Linked DNA regions of Adhaeribacter radiodurans. The protein of the gene in region 2 interacts with the protein of the main gene of each other region in a pairwise test. Links are inferred from orthologs where the notes say so. Each region holds a gene or a part of one and is shown on either strand. Other genes may lie near its edges. The genes, in order: def and HUW48_RS19955.

Region 1 (9,292 bases), 710 kb from region 2 along the record:
TCAACTGGATTTACATTCTTGGGTTACTCTTTTTACTACCTGGCTTTATACGGGCACAAAATTCTAATAATGGTTCCGATGAACAGGCGCTAGCCCTTGCAGATAAAGTAATCAAGAATATGGGTGGTATGAAAAACTGGAACAATACCCGGTATATTGCCTGGAGCTGGCGCGATCAGTACCACATCTGGGATAAATACGAAAATAAATTCCGCTATGAAAAAGATACCTTAGTGGTTATTTCAGATTTAAATACTAAACAAGGAACCGTTTACAGCAAAGGTAAAGTACTGGCTGATGAAGCAAAGCGTCAGGAAATACTAAATAAGCAATATGCCGTTTGGGCAAACAACTCTTACTGGTTTCTTATGCCGTTTAAGCTCCGCGATAATGGGGTAACCCTTAAATATAAAGGCGAAGGAAAAACCCAGACCGGGGCTGATGCCGATTTAATAGAGCTTACTTTTCAAAACGTGGGCGTTACTCCAAATAACCGTTACATTATAGCAATAGACAAAAAAGCGGGCTTAGTTACCGAGTGGTCTTATTTTAAGAATGCTTCCGACGAAAAGCCAGGATTTACCCGACCGTGGACAGATTACCAGAAATACGGTAAAATTCTAATTTCTTCCGGCCGCGGCGACGAAAAAATGAATATGAAAGATATTGTAGTGAGCCAGAATATAAACAGCGATCTTTTTAATAGTCCTACTCCGGTGAATAAAGCATTAGTAAAATAATTTGGAATTTGCCAGGAGTACACTAGTTCCTAATTTCTAACCGCTATTATATTGCTGCAAAATAACTAGTATTTAGAATTACTATTTATCGGGCTATAATTTACTATTAAGGATAACCTGTTATATCTGGAACGAGTATGCAAAGAGAGTTTCTTTGAAAAATAGCCTATGACAAAACCAAAAGGTACTTTAATTGCGCTCGGTGGTGGCGACGACGATGGCTTGCTGCAACTCATCCGGGCCGACTATTGCCACGCCAGTTCAGTAGTAGAAGTAATTACTACCGCCGCTCCTTCGCCTCAGGAATCGGGAGAAGCTTATCAGGAAGCATTTGTAGAGTTGGGTTTAAAAAGTGCCCACGTAATGCACATTGATGAAGATAACAGCGCCGATAAACCAGAGTATTTAGAGCGAATCCGGCGGGCCGATGTTTTCTTTTTTACCGGAGGGGACCAGCGCCGCATAAACCGTTTTTTACTCGATACCGAGGTGCAACGATTGATGCAGCAGCGTTACCGCGAAGAAGAAATAGTAATTGCCGGTACCAGCGCTGGTGCCAGTGCTATTTCAAATCGTATGATTTACGAAGGTTATGGTTCTAACTCCTTAGTAAAAGGAGAAACCAAAACTTGCTCCGGCTTGTCGTTCGTGCAAAAAGTGTACATAGATTCTCATTTTACCGAGCGGGGCCGCTTCGGTAGGTTGGCTGTAGCTATTGCCAAATGGCCCAATTATATAGGTATTGGTTTAGGCGAGGAGACCGGAGTTATTATAAAAGAAGGCGATTTAGTAGAAGTATTCGGACCCGGCGTGGTAACGATTATTGATGGCAGTAAGATAGAATACTGTAATATTGATGAAGTGGCGTATGGTTCGCCTATTGCGGTAGAGCATTTGGTAATGCACTTGCTCGTAGAAGGGCACCGCTATTGTTTATCCGATAGAAGATTAAAAACAATACTTCAGCAGGTTACTGACCCCAATAATTAAAAAAGTAAATTTAAAGTAGGTGTAGGGTTAGGATGAATTTTTTATTTGGTAATTCCGGAAGAACTTAATCAAAACAATGTGCCAAAAGAAAGATGCTTCTTGCTATTATTTTTTAGGTTCTGGTAAGTTCTTCCGGAGAATAGAATTTACGCTAGCTAATAAGATGTTTTAGCTAGCGTAAGTATCTAAAGCTTTTTACTGTTGTAAAAGCGCATTACGTAATCAGCATCTACGTCACCCTTGCTTATTTTGGTAAGTTTGCTTTTCAACAGGCGTTTGCGGAAACCTGATAAATGATCCGTAAATAAAACTCCTTCAATGTGGTCGTATTCGTGCTGAATAATGCGGGCCACCATGCCGTCAAACGTTTTTTCGTGCTGGTTCCAATCTTCGTCGAAATACCGGATAATTACATTTGCGGGCCGGATAACATCTTCCCGTATGCCCGGAATACTTAAGCAACCTTCTTCAAAAGCCCATTCGTCGCCGTTTTCTTCTAAAATTTGAGGATTAATAAAAGCTTGTTTTACAGCTAACTTCTTCTTCTCTTCATCTTCTTCGAACGGTGCCGAATCAATCACAAACAAACGAAGACCTTTACTAATTTGGGGGGCTGCTAGTCCTACACCGTGCGCATGATACATGGTATCATACATATCAGTTACTAATTTTTTTAGATCCGGGTAATTATCTGTAAGCTCTTTGGTTTTAGACCGTAAAATCGGGTCACCGTAGGCAGTAATAGGGTATATCATATTAAAAAATGCTTTCTGAAATCTAATTCGCTGAGTAAAGGAAAGCATTCCTGACCAAAATAAAGTTCTGTTAAAAATCTTTTAAAACTATCGGGAATGCTGCCGGCAAAATTAAGAAGAAAATTAAACAAGTCTTACTTTGCTTCTAGCTGGGTATTCAAAAAACGTTAAATTGACTTAAATATTACTATAATAAAGCTAGTGATACGCTCTTTAATGTTTACGGCAGTAGAAAAAGAGCAATCAACGATTAAACAAACAAACTTCTTTATATGACAAAGACGAGTTTAATAAAATTGACCTGACCATTATTTTAATGGGTTTGGGTGCACTTCAAGGGGGCTAGGTTAGATTGTAGTTTTGTAATAAATAGTAAATTGATTTATTGCTTGGAAGTAAACTTATAGATTTTACCGCTCGAATAACCCAAAATATAAAGTCCTTGTTGGCTGTCTTCCCCGAAAGATGAAATATTATCGGCTGCTTTGGTTATTAATTCATTTGTAACGGTCTGGTTTCCGTTAAAAGTTAAAGCCCAGATATTACCTGATACGTAATCACCGTAAATATATTTGCCTTCTAAACCAGTTAGATTTTTATCGTGGCTCACGTAACCTCCGGTTATAGACCGACCGTTTTCGGTGTTTTGCGGATAACTCCAAATAGGTTCTTCCAGGCCAGTTAAATCGCAATTCGCCGTTCCAAAGCAAGTATTTCCTTCCCGGATTTTCCAGCCATAATTGCTGCCCTTTTTGATAATAGAAATTTCTTCTATGTTGCCCTGACCTACGTCGCCAGCCCATAAAGTGCCCGTTGGCCGGTCGAAGCTAAAGCGCCAGGGATTCCGTAAGCCATAAGCGTAAATTTCTTCCCGGAAACCCTCGGTGTTGCCTTTATAAGGATTATCGGTGGGGATGGCGTAAGACAAATTGCCAGATGGAGCATTTACATCAATTCTTAAAATTTTACCTAAAAGCTTTTGTAGGTTTTGGGCGTTGTTTTGTGGATCGCCGCCACTACCGCCGTCTCCGGAAGCAATATACAAGTATCCATCGTTGCCAAATGCGAGCTTACCACCGTTGTGGTTGCTATATGGTTGGGCGTAGGTTAGCAATATCTGTTCGCTGTTAGGATCAGCTACATTAGGCTCAGCAGCACTTACTTTAAATCGGGAAATAACCGTTGTTAGCGGATTACCCCGGGTGTAGTTCACGTAGAAGTAGCCGTTAGTTTTGTAATCCGGATGAAAAGCTAACCCTAATAAGCCCAGCTCACCGCCAGTAGCCACTTTCGGGCTTAAGTTCAGAAATACCGGAGCTTCCGAAGCCGTAGTTAGGTTAGGGAATACGTGAATTTTACCGTTCTGCGCTACCACAAAAATCCGGTTAGTGCCATCATCAGGGCTGGTTAACTCCACGGGTTTATCAAACTTTAAAGCAGGAAAAGCTTCGGTAAGCGTATAATCAGTAATAGCCGGAGGATTTACGTTCGGGTCAGGAGTGGGAGTGGTGTTATCATCCGATTTTTCTTTGTCGCAACTAGTTATAAATAAAAATAAAATCAAGCTGAAAAGTAAGCGCAACTGCTTCATGGCTTTCTGGTAAAAATTTAAACAAGTTTTATTCAAGCACGGTAATTTTTAAACGCGGATAAAACTCGGATATTTTGCCTGGGTTTAACCGCCTTTGCCACTACTACACATTTTAAAACAAAGGCTTATTTTTTGAATCGTGTAGCAGCAGTAATATAATAACACAGAATAAACGAATTAGCGAAAGGTATGGTTTGCGGGCGCTGACCGAAGAAGTAACGGATGTGAACTTTACCGTTAGATTGCCACTTTGTTTATTGCTATTTTACCGATTAGAAGAAGCATCAATTTGCCTAAAGGGAATTCTATCAGAAAACAGTCTTTTTTGATAGTAAAATCAAATCTATAAGTTATAAATTAAAATAATAATTGTGGTGAGCCGTACAGGCAAAGCATTTGAGCCATAGAAGAAACATCTAACTGGTTTGAATGTTGATCTTTGCATTATGAAAAACATCACAAAAATTCAGTTGGGCCTAAATGGTCCTTTCGTATCTAAGCTTGGTTTAGGCTGTATGCGTATGTCTTCTATCTGGGGCGGTTCTACACCCGACGAAACAGAAAGTATTGCTACAATTCATGAAGCATTGGATAGTGGTATTAATTTTTTGAACACCGGAGACTTTTATGGTGCTGGTCATAATGAGATGCTGATAGGCAAAGCCATTAAAGGCAGGAGAGACGATGCCTTTATTAGCGTAAAATTTGGCGCTATCTTTCACAACGGTCAGTGGCTGGGAATGGATCTGCGCCCCATCGCCATCAAGAATTTTATAAATTATTCTCTCATCCGTTTGGGTGTTGATACCATTGACCTCTACCAGCCTAGCCGGATGGATAACAGCGTGCCGGTAGAAGACATTATTGGAACAGTTGCCGACCTGATTAAAGAAGGAAAAGTTCGTTACATTGGCGTATCGGAAATTACCGCTAACCAACTTCGTAAAGCCAATGCTATTCATCCTATAAGTGCGTTGGAAATTGGTTACTCACTGGCCGACCGCCAGATAGAAAGCGAACTGCTGCCAACAGCAAAGGAGCTAGGCATCGGCATAGTGGCCTTCGCTAATACTGCTGAAGGCTTATTGACCAGCGACATGAAAGTACCGCTTGCCGAAAACGATTATCGTAACCATTTCTCTCGTTTTCAAGGTGAAAACTTAATGCATAACTTGGAAAAAGTTAAAATTTTAAAGCAGATTGCCAGCAACAAAGGTTATACGCCCACACAAATTGCAATTGCCTGGGTAAAGGAGCAAGGCAATCAAATTATGCCTTTAGTTAGTATGAGTCGCCGGTCTCGCTTGCCGGAAAACATGGCAGCGATGGATATTGTATTTACGCCGGAGGAAATGAACACCTTAAACACTACTTTTGCCACAGGCGCTATACTTGGCAGCACTTACTTACAACGCTAAATGACCAGTCCCGCAGAAATTCTCCCCGGCGTAATTTTCTATTCGTACCTCTCAGCCGAGCGTAGGGAGAAAGTATGTTTTTGGAACAATCCTACCTTGATACTGCAGGTTTCAGGACAGTTTACCCTAGAAACCTCCGAGCAAAAAATTTCGATGGCTGGGATGGCTGGGAGAGAAATGCTGCTGATTGGCAAAAATCAGTTGGGTACGCTTACTAAAACACCGCTGCCCGGAGGGAATTATGAAACCATTGTGATATCCCTGCAGGAAGACTTGTTACGCAAGATAGCGTTAGAAGAAAAGTTGCAGGCAGACGGCAAATATATTGGTCCGCCTAACGTCTTAATTCCAACTAACGAATTTCTGCAGGGATATTTTCAATCTATTGTACCATACGCCCGAAGCTCAGGAGCAGCTATGACAGACGAAATGGGAATTCTGAAAGTAAAAGAAGGGGTTAAACTGCTATTGCTTGCTTTGCCCGGGCTTCGCAACTTCCTGTTCGACTTTTCAGAACCTTACAAGATTGACCTGAAAAAGTTTATGCTCAGTAACTTTCATTTTAATGTTCCTGTTGAGAAATTTGCACAGCTAACTGGTCGCAGCCTGGCGGGTTTTAAACGTGATTTTCAAAAAACGTTCGGTTCACCACCCCGTCGTTGGTTGCAGGATAAGCGGTTGACTACAGCAAAATATCTTATTGAGATTAAGCACCAGAAACCCTCTGCCATTTATTTAGATCTGGGCTTTGAAAGCCAGGCTCACTTCTCGCATTCTTTTAAGAAAAAATTCGGCAAGGTGCCTAGCGAGCTGACGTTTATTTCTCCTTAACCATCATTTGGGTTAAGGAAAAGCGCATTTATATTAAGCCTTCATTTAGTAAAATAGAAAGCGGCTTAAGATTGGAATTCTGGATATAACCAGTAATTGCCTTAATGCGCTTCTTAGGATGCACATAATGGGGAGCAAATAGATTACAGAATATTATCTTTAAAAGCTTTGGCTACCGCTTCGGTTTTAGAGTTTACCTGCAATTTTTCGTAAATTTTTTTTACGTGGGTGCGTACTGTTTCCAGGGAAATAAACAGTTGCGCGGCCACCATTTTGTAGCTGTAGCCATTTACGAGCCAGTGTAAAACTTCTTTTTCGCGGTCGCTTAACTGGTAGTAGTTTGTTTCTTTGGCGGGTGGCTGATAGGCAAATAATTGCAAAACTTGCCGGGCCACAGAAGAGGTCATGGGAGCGCCGCCTTCGTAAACATCGCGCACCGATTCCAGGAGCTTAGCGGGAGGTGTTTTTTTTAATAAATAGCCATCGGCGCCTGCTTGCATGGCGTGCAATACATTTTCGTTATCATCAAAAACAGTTAGCATTACCACTTTTACCCGTTCATGATGGCTCCGGATGAGTTTTAAACCGGCAATTCCCCCCATGCCGGGCATGTCAATGTCCATGAGAATAACATCGGGCTGATATTGTTCTATCTGATTGATTATATGGTTACAGTTCGGAAAAGCGGCCAGAACCGTAAAACCCTCGGTGCCATTAAAAAGCATGGAAAGCCCTTCGCGGAGGGGAGCATTGTCTTCGTAGAGCAAAATCTTAATCATACTCTTGTAGGTTTAAAATTAATACCGGAAAGCGGAACCGCCAGAGCAATAGTGGTGCCTTGACTCATTCCTGATTTAATATTGATGTGACCGTTTCTGTTTTGGGCCCGTTTCTGCATATTCAATAATCCGTTACCGGAATTCGCAGTTGACACATCAAATCCCTGCCCATTATCTTTTATTTTTAAAAAAAATATATTTGCTGTAACGCTTAGATTAATCCAAACCTGAGAACATTGCGCGTATTTGGCTATGTTGTTCAACGCTTCTTTAAAAATCATAAAACAATCGTAGCGCAGTTCCAGGGGTAAACGCGTAGTGTTTAAAGCTGCGTCGGTTTCGATGGAAAACGCGATGTTTTTTGCTTCTAAAAGTTCCGTAGCCACTTCGCGCATGCGGGCTGTCAGGTTTTGCAGCGAATCGTTATGGGGGTTAATCGACCAGACAATATCATCCATGGTAGTCATCATCTGGTGCGAGTAATCGCTTATTTTGTTCAGATAATTCTGCGTAACAGCAGGATTGGTCAGGACTTGCTGCTTCGCCATATCCGAGAAAATAGTAATAGTACTCAGGGTAGAGCCCATATCGTCGTGCAAATCGCGGGCAATACGGGTGCGTACCTGTTGCAAAGCTAGTAGCCGGTTAATGCGTAGTTTATATATCCCGAACCCTAGGGCAGCCAGCAATAAAAGAATCAGACAGATAAACCACCAGGTTTTCCAGAAAGGCTGGGCAATTACCAGCGGAAATGAGGTGACCTGCCGGGAAAGAGTGCCATCCGACAAGCGGGCTCTTACTTTAAATTGATATGTTCCGCCATTAAGATTTGTGTAACTGGCAAAGCGGTTGGAGCCGGCATTCCGCCAAGCAGGGTCAACGCCTTGCAGCTGGTATTCGTAGCTAATTTTGCCATCGTCGTAGTAATTTAAAGCAGCAAATTCAATGGTAAAAAAGTTTTGATTGTAGGTTAAATGCAATCCATCTTTTCGCAAAGTTGATTCTTTTACCGGTAGGTTCCGGTCAAAAATCCGGAAGCCGGTTATGCTTACATCCGGGGGGAGTTCTATATTATTTAAACTATCTGGATGGAAATAATAAAATCCCTGCAAGGTGCCTAATAACAGGCGGCCATCGCGTAATTGGTAGCCCGTATTAAATGCGTACGATTCATTTACTAAGCCATCACGTATTCCGTAACCAGTGGCCGTTTTGGTTTGCAGGTTCCAACGGTTTAAACTGAATTGGGTAGTCAGAAATAAATATTTATCAGAAGCTTTAATTAAGTTAAGAACAGCGTTAGCGGGTAAACCATTGGCGGTGGTGAGGTAAGTAACGTTATTGTTTTTAAAATTTAAATAATGGAGTCCTTGGTTGGTAGAGATAACGAGCGTAGAATCGTTTAACCAAATCATTTCGCCGGTTTCGTTGCTAAGTAAGCCGTGGGGCCTGGTAGCAGTGGTATAATGGTCCATTACTTTGCCGGTAAGGGCATTTAACCGAAATACTCCGTTTAACGAAGTGGCTATCCACAGCGAACCATCCTGCCCCAACAGAATACGTTTAATCTGACCTATGTCCGCTCCTCCTGTTTGATTTTTTAGATTTAAAGGAGTCATTTGGTTGGTAGTGGGGTTATGGCGAATTAATAAACCGGTATTGGTTCCCCACCAGATAATGCCGGAAGAATCTAAAGCAGCTTTTACCATTACCTGATTTTTTAATAAAGGAAATCTGAAGGGCTTGGCAGAAATACCTGCATTTTTAATTTGTAACAACATGCCATTGCCACCCGCCCAAACCTGGTGTCGGCGGTCTTCTATTACGCACGAAGCCTGCTGGATAAAGCCTTTCGGAGATGGTTGATACGTGCGGAGTAGTTTAAATTGTTGATTATAGACCCGCAAACCCTTATTAACCGAGCTTACCCAGATTTCGCCGGTAATAGTTTCCAGAAATCCGGAAACCGCATCTGATTCCGGAGTATTTTTCTCGGAATCAAATGCGGTAGTAACCGTAAAAAACCGCTGTTTTTCGGGATTAAAATAATAAATACCTTTATCGGTACCTAGCCAGATAGTGCCTTCCTTATTTTGCGTAATACTGTAAATGTGGTTATAAATTAAGGAATAACGAGCCAAATTGCCCGGGGGCACACGTTGGAAAGTAGCCGTTCCGGCGTATTGCA
Region 2 (9,388 bases):
TTGATGTAAACTGGCAGAATACCATTAACATGAAAGTAAATAAACTCATTGATGTAAGCATTTTTACCCATCTTATTTATGACGATGATATTCTGACGGAGGTAGATTCCAACGAGGATGGTATTATCGACAAAAAAGGGCCACGGCTCCAGTTTAAAGAAACTTTAGGAATAGGGCTTACTTATAAATTGCCAAAGCAAAAAAAGTAAATTTACAGTAGCTACTTAATACTAAAGGTTATTGGTAGGTAAAATCTCTGATTAACAGCTTACTATATTAAAAAACAATTACTAACATAATTTTATTGCTGGTCTAATTTTAGGAGTAGTATTTGCTAGTAGCCAGCTTGATTTTAGAGAATAAGACAAGGTTATGAAAGTCGTCATAAATAAAATGACTAATTTTGTCCCTTCTCCGTAAATACGCATACAAGGCCGTAAACTTATTACGCATAACCTTGTTTTGCTTTTATAAACTAAGAATTAGCTCATGTTAATAAAGCCCGGAAAGCTTCTAGCTACCATTAATTCGCCCGCCGATCTCCGGAAATTATCCCAAGAACAGTTATTAGAAGTTTGCCAGGAACTCCGGCAATTCATTATCGACAATGTATCTATTTACGGCGGACATTTTGGGGCTAGCCTGGGAGTGGTAGAGTTAACGGTAGCATTGCATTATATTTTTGATACTCCCTATGATCAACTGGTTTGGGATGTAGGGCACCAGGCTTACGGGCATAAAATACTTACCGGCCGACGGGATAATTTCTATACCAACCGGAAATATGGCGGTTTATCGGGCTTTCCAAAACGCAAGGAAAGCGAATACGATATCTTCGGCGTAGGCCATTCTTCTACCTCTATTTCAGCGGCTTTGGGCATGGCGGTGGCTTCGCAGTACAAAAATGAAACAAACCGCCAGCACATTGCGGTAATCGGCGATGGCGCATTAACCGCTGGTATGGCCTTCGAAGCCTTAAATCACGCGGGAGTTACTAATACCAACTTGCTGGTTATTCTCAACGATAATTGCATGTCTATCGACCCCAATGTAGGGGCTCTTAAAGAATACTTAACCGATATAACTACATCGCGCACATACAATAAACTGCGCGATGATGTATGGAATATATTAGGAAAAATAAGCAAGTTTGGTCCTAATGCTCAAGCCATTGCTTCTAAAGTAGAAAGCGGAATAAAAGCTACGCTACTTAAGCAAAGTAATTTGTTTGAATCTTTAAAGTTCCGGTATTTTGGTCCGATTGATGGACACGACATTAACCACTTAGTTTCGGTACTAAACGATTTAAAAGATATTCCGGGCCCTAAACTATTGCATTGCCTCACGGTAAAAGGCAAAGGTTTTGCGCTTGCCGAAAAAGATCAAACGAAGTGGCACGCCCCGGGTACATTTGATAAAATTACCGGCGAAATTTATAAAGTACACTATGATACCCCGCAGCCGCCTAAATACCAGGATGTATTTGGGCATACCATGGTAGAGTTAGCCCAGCAAAATAGTAAAATAATGGGAGTTACCCCGGCAATGCCCTCAGGCTGCTCCTTAAATATTATGATGGCGGCTATGCCTAACCGGGCCTTCGATGTTGGAATTGCGGAGCAGCACGCCGTTACTTTTTCGGCTGGTTTGGCTACGCAAGGATTGATTCCGTTCTGCAATATCTATTCTACTTTTATGCAACGGGCCTACGATCAGGTTATTCACGACGTAGCGTTGCAGAATTTAAACGTAGTTTTTTGTTTAGATCGCGCTGGTTTTGCTGGTGCCGATGGCCCTACTCACCACGGCTGCTACGACATAGCTTTTATGCGTTGCGTGCCAAACATGGTCGTATCTTCGCCCATGAACGAATCTGAATTACGAAACCTCATGTATACGGCTTCGCAACCCGATATGGGCCCATTTAGCATCCGATATCCACGCGGCGAGGGGGTTATGCCCGAATGGCGTACTCCGCTTAAAAAAATTGCCGTAGGTACCGGTCGAACTATTCAGGAAGGAGAAGAATTAGCTGTATTAACGATTGGTCCGGTAGGTAATTACGCCGTAGAAGTATGCCGTAATTTACAGATAGAAAACGTTAAAATAGGGCATTATGATATGCGTTTTGCCAAACCTCTTGATGAAAAGCTCCTGCACCAGATCTTCCAAAAGTATGATAAAATTATTACCGTAGAAGATGGTTGTTTGCAAGGTGGCTTTGGTAGCGCGGTACTGGAATTTATGGCCGACAATAATTACCATGCCCAGGTAAGACGCTTAGGTATTCCTGATACTATTATTGAGCATGGCTCGCAATTAGAATTACACCGCGAATGTGGCTTCGATCCTACGGGTATTGAACGAACCGCGCGCGAATTATTATTTCATGCGGTAAGTGTATAGTTGTTGCGTTAAATTGCTGATTGTTTATTTACCTAAAACGAATCCTCATTTAAATTAAGTAGAAAAAGAGTCGGACTAATTATTGGCAACTATTACTTCCAATAATTAGTCCGACTCTTTTTCTATAGTTTTCTTAAGCCAGCTTGTTCTTTCCTTTGTAATTTCAACTTAAGTAAATCTGGTGTAATCTTGCTTAATACATCCCGCCAAAATAGCCTTAAATATTTTTATTACAGCAACTTGAATTTTTTCATTTTAATTTTTTATTATTAAGCAACAATCAACTTATCTTATACTTATGCACATGAAAAAATTCTTACAATTAATTCTGACTTTCACGATATTAGTCTGCCTGGCGTCCTGCAAAGGTGAAGATGGTGAAGATGGTGCTCCAGGTCCAGCTGGTCCCGCTGGCCCTACTGGTGCAATTGGTCCGCAAGGCCCTCCTGGTGCTTCTGCCGACTCGGCTCGGGTATTTGATGCAGGTGATATAAATTTCACTCCAGATGCGGATGGTAATTTCCAGGTTGGTATTGAGTACGAAGCTAATGAAATTGAAGTGGGCCCAACAGATGTAGTATTAGTTTATTATTTAGTTGGAACTGCTGCTAATGGTACTATTCCTTTCTGGAGCCCTCTGCCGCAGACGTTTTTTTATTCAAACGGACAGCCTTTTACTTATAGCTATGCTTACTCTAATGTTGCTTTAATTTTAACTCTGACTGCTCAATTTGATTTGGCCGAAGCTGGTAAAGATTATACTGCTATTACCAATAATAATACATATCGGTTTGTTATTATTCCGAGCAGAGCAGGTCGTACAACTGGTGAACCAATAACAAAAGCGGACCTTAACAAATACCCCATTGATCTGAACAACTACAGCGAAGTAGTGAAATACTTCAAGATTAATGATACAAACGTTAGAAAAATTTCGCTTAAGTAATCAACCAAAAGAGTAAACATATAAGCTGAGATACAAATTTATCCCTTTGGATATAGTAAATATTTCAGCATTAATTCAGGAAAACCCGTAAGAAGAATCGCTTACGGGTTTTTTCATGGTTAAATTAAAAAAGATGAAAGAAATAGATCTACAAACTGTTTCCGACTCTGGCGGTTCGGATAAAGTACTTGTATTTTTACATGGCTTTTGCGAAAGTAAAGAAGTTTGGGAAACCTTTGTTCAGCCTTTCCGCGAATCGTATCGGGTTATCGCCATTGATTTACCTGGCTTTGGTAAAAATACCGCTCCCCGACTGAGTTATTCTATGGAAGAAGCGGCGGCGTACGTGCATAAAGTTTTAAAGAATCTGGAAATTAAAAAATGCTTGTTGGTAGGGCATTCCATGGGTGGTTACGTGGCTTTGGCCTTTGCCGAGAAACACAACAATATGGTTAATGGTTTGTGTCTTTTTCATTCCAGTGCCTTACCCGACTCCAAAGAAAAAAAAGCTACTCGTACTAAAACTATAAAATTTATTAAAAAAAATGGCTTATCTGTTTTTATGGATGCTTTTACCGCACCTTTGTTTTCACCGGTAAATCGAAAATACTTCGCAAAGGAGATAAAAATGCTTACCGCCATTGGCAAAGAAACACTTCCGGAAGCTGTAATAGGAGCTATTAAAGGCATGCGCGACCGGAAAAAAAGAACTAAAGTTCTGAAAGATGCCCGATATCCGGTACTATTTATAGCTGGTAAAGATGATCAGGCCGTAACCTTAGAACAAACACTCGCGCAATGTTATTTACCGGCCCATTCTACTGTTGTTTTCTTAGCAAAAACGGCTCACCAAGGTATGTTTGAAAAACCAGTAGAAACCCGCAATGCGTTGCGCAGTTTTGCCGAAGGTATACTTTAGCCGAAATCGCAAGTTTTCACTAATCTTACAGATTATTTTAACAGCAAGGAATCTGCGAAAAAATCCATCTCTCCCAATCATTACTTTTCTTAGGCAAGGAGTTTCAAAACGAGCTAAATCTTATTCTTTAGTTCAGTTCCTTTTAAACTTCAGCTTTTTTATGGCAAAATAGAATCAGAATAATCCGAGAGATCCTTAAAATCCGCGATTCAGAAAAAATAAAGCCCCAACGTTTCGGTTGAGGCTTTTATTTGTTTGTGAAAAGCTACTATTATACCAAGTCGTGGGTGAGCAAATACTCCGCAATCTGTACGGCATTGGTAGCCGCGCCTTTACGTAAATTATCTGCTACAATCCACATATTTAAAGTACGTTCCTGGGTTTCATCTAACCGGATACGTCCCACAAATACTTCATCTTTCTGGTGCGCATCTTGCGGCATAGGGTATTTTAAGTTTTTAACATCGTCAACTACTACTACACCAGGCGTTTTTTCCAGAATAGCATACACTTCGTCTAAAGTAAAATCTTTCTCAAATTCTACGTTCACCGATTCGGAGTGACCGCCCATTACCGGAATGCGCACAGTTGTAGCGGTTACTTTTACGCTATCGTCACCGAAGATTTTTTTGGTTTCTTTTACCATCTTCATTTCTTCTTTGGTATAGCCATTTTCCGTAAACACATCAATATGCGGGATCACGTTTAAATCAATTTTATACGGGTAAGCCATATCGCCTTCTTTCCCGGCGCGCTCATTCATAAGCTGATCTACGGCTTTTTTTCCGGTACCAGTTACCGACTGGTACGTAGAAACCACAATTCGCTTAATTTTAAAACTTTTATGTAACTCATTTAAAGCTACTACCATTTGAATAGTAGAGCAATTAGGGTTCGCAATTATTTTGTCATCTTTGGTTAATTCCTGAGCGTTAATTTCGGGTACTACCAGTTTTTTGGTCGGGTCCATCCGCCAGGCCGAGGAATTATCAATAACCGTAATACCGGCCGCCGCAAAATTGGGAGCCTCAGCTAAAGAAGTACTACCACCCGCCGAAAAAATAGCAATCTCGGGTTTAGCAGCAATGGCTTCTTTTACACCAATAACAGTCAGTTCCTTACCCTTAAAAGTTTTCTTGGTGCCGATTGATTTTTCGGAAGCAACTAATAATACTTCATCAACGGGGAAGTTACGTTCCTCCAAAACTTTCAGGATTTCACCGCCTACCAGGCCGGTGGCACCTACTACTGCTACTTTCATGGGTTTAATTGAATTAAAAAAAATAAAAAATGTTAGCTATACGTTGCTGAAAACCGGTTTTAACTTAAATAACAGCTGGTTATAATTAAAACTATTTTCAAAACGAGGCGCAAATAAAATATATTTTTCAAGACTAACTGCTTTTAATGCGAAAAATTTTACTTTTCTTTTTATTATTTTACAGATTTATCAGCTTTGCGCAGTTGCAGGAGGATTTTACAGACGGAAATTTTTCCCAAAATCCGGTATGGCAAGGCAAGGTCGAATCTTTTATAGTAAACCCGGCACATCAGCTACAAAGCAATGGGCCAGCAGTAACGGGTACGCAATTACAACTCACTACCGCTTCGCAGTCGGCCGTAGATGTATCCTGGGAATTTTGGTTACAGCTTAACTTTGCTACCTCTGCCAGCAATTACGCCGATGTTTATTTATTATCAGATTCTACTAATTTACTTGGTAAAAACAGTGGATATTTTGTGCGTATTGGCGGTACCGCCGATGAAGTGAGTCTATTTAGGAAAGATGCGGGTAAAACGCCGGTAAATATTATTAATGGAGTAGATAAAACAGTTGCTAGTAGTACCTTAAACACCGTAAGAGTAAAAGTAAACCGCAATGTAGCAGGCGAATGGCAATTGGCCGCTGACTTTTCGGGTAAGGGTTCGAATTATACCTTGCAAGGCACTACTACCGATAACACCTACAAAAAAGCAGCTTTTTTCGGGATTTTAGTAAAGTACTCTTCGGCAAATGCTAAAAAGTTTTTCTTCGACGATATCCGTATCCGCGATACTAAAGCTCCTTCTTTGTTAACTATCAATCGAACGGGTTCTCAGACAGTAGACGTAACTTTCAGCGAAGCTGTAGAACGAACTTCAGCAGAAACAACTAATAATTATACAATCGGCCCTGCCAATGTACATCCGCTTACCGTTACTCAAGATGTCAGCAATACAAGTTTGGTGCATCTTACTTTTGCCGATGAATTTATCAATGGCACCAATACTTTAACTGTAAATAACGTCCGCGATTTATATGCAAATGCACAAACGGGGCCAGAGAATCGTGCTTTTACGTATTTGCGGCCTGTAATAGCGCTGCCCGGCGACGTACGTATTACCGAAATTTTGGCCGATTACTCGCCAGCCGTAGGTTTACCAGAAAGCGAGTACTTTGAAATTTATAACACCAGCGCCAAAACTTTTAACCTGGCAGATTGGAAGTATTCCGACGCCACTACTACATAAGAATAATAATTTAATTGTTATTGTAAACAATTGTAAATCAGCTTGATATGTATAGTATTTTACAAGTTAAATTATTATTTGCACACGATTTGCACACAACTGCTCTTAATCCTTACCTTTCCTCGCATTATCTTCTTTCAATCGCATCCATCTTGAAGTACTTACTTTAGGGTAAGTGCTTACAACGCTTACTGACATATTATTTCATAAAAAAGGGTTCTTCCGGATGTTCTTTCTGATGCTGTAGGATTTGGTCTAAAGTATCGTCAGAACTAAGTAGCTCGCGGGCGTTCTCATATCCCAATACCCGGGCCATATCGTAGGAGTTAACGTACAGTTGGTTTGATTCCTTGTCTTTGTAAAAGCGAACCGGCCAGCCTTCCACACTATCTAGGTATGTGATCCGGTTCTCATCTTCGGCGATAATTTGCATTGGATTAACTGGCCTTTCTAAAGTAACGATGATTGAATTCTAATTTAGCTGCTTCCTTTTGTTCATCAGTACGGCTTTGAAGCCAACTTTCCATTTCAATCTTGTTGGTAGCTCGCATAAAAGCGTTTCGCACCTCTCGCAAAGTAGAAAAGTCGCTTTTTGTACTTTTGCCAAAGTCTTCCGATGGAGTGTAAAATATATAAGAATGCATAACAGAATCCAAAGTACTTATCAGACTTTCTATCCCGAACATGTCTATTAACCCAAGTATAGGTCTAACATCAAAGGGCTCATCCAAATGATTAAATATAAATTTATCATTAAGTTCCGCGCCTGGTTGAGATTTAATTTCTTCTGCCTTTTGGATTTTTTCTTTCATGCGGTTTAAGTGAAATTCCACCTCCGAAATGTTATTTCTAAGCATGGTTTGAGGCTGTAGCGCATCTTCCCGGTAACTAAGCTTTAAAGCGGCTTTCAGGCTAATTGCATCAATAGCATCATTCTCAAATGCTTCTAATGCAATTTTACGTAATTCTTCTCGCAATGAATCTTGTGCTGGGTTTACTGTTGTGGTTTTCATGGATGTAGGTTTTAAGTTTAATTAAAATGAATAATCATTAGAATGATGGATATGTATTTACTTGCTAGTTTTGCTTAGCAAATGGTCTTAAGAATTTGAGTGATTATAAATAACCCTTTGACTAGGCTTTTATCAATTTCTTGATCGTTATAGTGTTCACTATTATCTCTTTTTAATAGCCACTTATCAGGAGTAGAACCTTTGTAAATTCTGGCAACAAAGGCCAATTGTGAGGTGAAAATCAAATAAGAACACCCGAACTGAATCCAACTATCCGGCTTTTGCATTCTAACCTTCAGATGATCACCAGGACCTATGAAAGGAAGCATACTATCACCTCGATGCTTGATAATATATTCAGCCTCAGGATCCTGTTCATTGAAGTTGTCATTTCGTTCTAGGAAAATACCCCTTGCTAAACTGGGTAATTTACTTGGAGATACGATTAAGCTTTCCATGGTAATTATTTTTAAATTGTAACTTTTAGTTTTGATAAAAAGAACTATATTTGTATAAGTTCGTATTAATAGAACAAATATATAGTTTAATAACGAACTATGCAAATAAAAGTTATAAAATAACGTACTTATTTTTGATTAGTTATTTATGGAAGAACTAACCACCTTTGGAAAGAGGTTAAAACATTATAGAAAGGCAAAAAAGTTAAGTGGGGAGGAGCTTGGCAGAATTATAGGGACAAACAAAGGGCAAATCTCATACGTCGAGAATGATAAGGCTTTACCTACATTAGAGGGATTTATCAAGCTTTTAAACGCCTTTCCTGAACTAGACGGTAATTGGTTAGCCTGCGGAGTAGGGGAGATGCTAAAAGTTGAATCAATGCCTCAGAATAGCCTAGAAGCGGCTAATTGTTGGAAGCTATTAGAATTAGAACGAGCTAAATCTAATACTTACTTGGATCTGTTAAGGAACAATAATATAAAAATTGAGTAGTTTTATTTTATGATAACGATTCAGTTACCTGATAAATTTGCTTTAACGGTGGAACAAGTAGCTGATCTGTTAAGTGTGGATGAAAGAACAGTAAGGAAATATGGAAAGTTAGCAACAACTGACCACAGACACCTTAGAATGTTCGCTTTTGGAGGAGAGTATAGAATAGAGCTAGCGGAGTTGATTTCTTACATTAAACGTAATTATCAGAATGTAGATATCTAGTTTATATAAAATATCAATCGCGTTAGCTCTCGAAGGGAAGCTTACCTTATTAAAGTTTGAATCACCAAATTATTTAATCATGCCAGATGTGCCCTCTAGAGAAGAATTTGTGGCCTTACAAAACGAGGTTAACAATTTAAGACAAGAGATATCACTTCTAAAGTTAAGGCCTAACTATAAGAACTGGTTAAAGCCAAAAGAAGCTTTGGAGTTCTTGAATATCAAAGATAATGCTACCTTAATTTCTAAACGTAACCAAGGCTTGATTGAATACCGCAAAACGGGTAAAAAAGTAGATTACTACCTACCCAGCCTGGAAGCTTACATTGATAAACTTCATATCAAACCTGAGATTAAACAAGACCGGCTAAAGAGGATATCCGAATGACCCTCATTAGCCTTAAAACAACTACC

Evidence for each region.
Region 1: the proteins of HUW48_RS19955 (region 2) and def interact in binary tests that used the Escherichia coli proteins (3 or more experiments, as listed by UniProt). The link is inferred for Adhaeribacter radiodurans from one-to-one orthologs.

What each region holds. Positions count from the first base shown.
Region 1 is NZ_CP055153.1:5,716,609-5,725,900, reverse strand. Bases 701-3,437 are described here. They hold def (peptide deformylase), read right to left. Parts: upstream 2,486-3,437; coding sequence 1,916-2,485; downstream 701-1,915. Other genes in these bases: HUW48_RS22760 (PQQ-dependent sugar dehydrogenase), read right to left, coding at 2,868-3,437; HUW48_RS22770 (cyanophycinase), read left to right, coding at 909-1,730; HUW48_RS22775 (hypothetical protein), read left to right, coding at 701-740. Outside these bases: more of HUW48_RS22775, read left to right, coding at 1-700; more of HUW48_RS22760, read right to left, coding at 3,438-4,112; HUW48_RS22755 (aldo/keto reductase), read left to right, coding at 4,523-5,494; HUW48_RS22750 (helix-turn-helix domain-containing protein), read left to right, coding at 5,495-6,325; HUW48_RS22745 (response regulator transcription factor), read right to left, coding at 6,469-7,104; HUW48_RS22740 (ligand-binding sensor domain-containing protein), read right to left, coding at 7,101-9,292. UniProt on the Escherichia coli protein: Removes the formyl group from the N-terminal Met of newly synthesized proteins. Requires at least a dipeptide for an efficient rate of reaction. N-terminal L-methionine is a prerequisite for activity but the enzyme has broad specificity at other positions.
Region 2 is NZ_CP055153.1:5,010,085-5,019,472, reverse strand. Bases 3,538-6,370 are described here. They hold HUW48_RS19955 (aspartate-semialdehyde dehydrogenase), read right to left. Parts: upstream 5,533-6,370; coding sequence 4,543-5,532; downstream 3,538-4,542. Other genes in these bases: HUW48_RS19950 (hypothetical protein), read left to right, coding at 5,679-6,370; HUW48_RS19960 (alpha/beta fold hydrolase), read left to right, coding at 3,538-4,271. Outside these bases: HUW48_RS19975 (DUF3078 domain-containing protein), read left to right, coding at 1-209; dxs (1-deoxy-D-xylulose-5-phosphate synthase), read left to right, coding at 490-2,406; HUW48_RS19965 (hypothetical protein), read left to right, coding at 2,711-3,352; more of HUW48_RS19960, read left to right, coding at 3,486-3,537; more of HUW48_RS19950, read left to right, coding at 6,371-6,782; HUW48_RS19945 (hypothetical protein), read right to left, coding at 6,982-7,215; HUW48_RS19940 (hypothetical protein), read right to left, coding at 7,220-7,795; HUW48_RS19935 (S24 family peptidase), read right to left, coding at 7,870-8,253; HUW48_RS19930 (helix-turn-helix domain-containing protein), read left to right, coding at 8,402-8,749; HUW48_RS27625 (helix-turn-helix domain-containing protein), read left to right, coding at 8,759-8,974; HUW48_RS19920 (hypothetical protein), read left to right, coding at 9,054-9,362.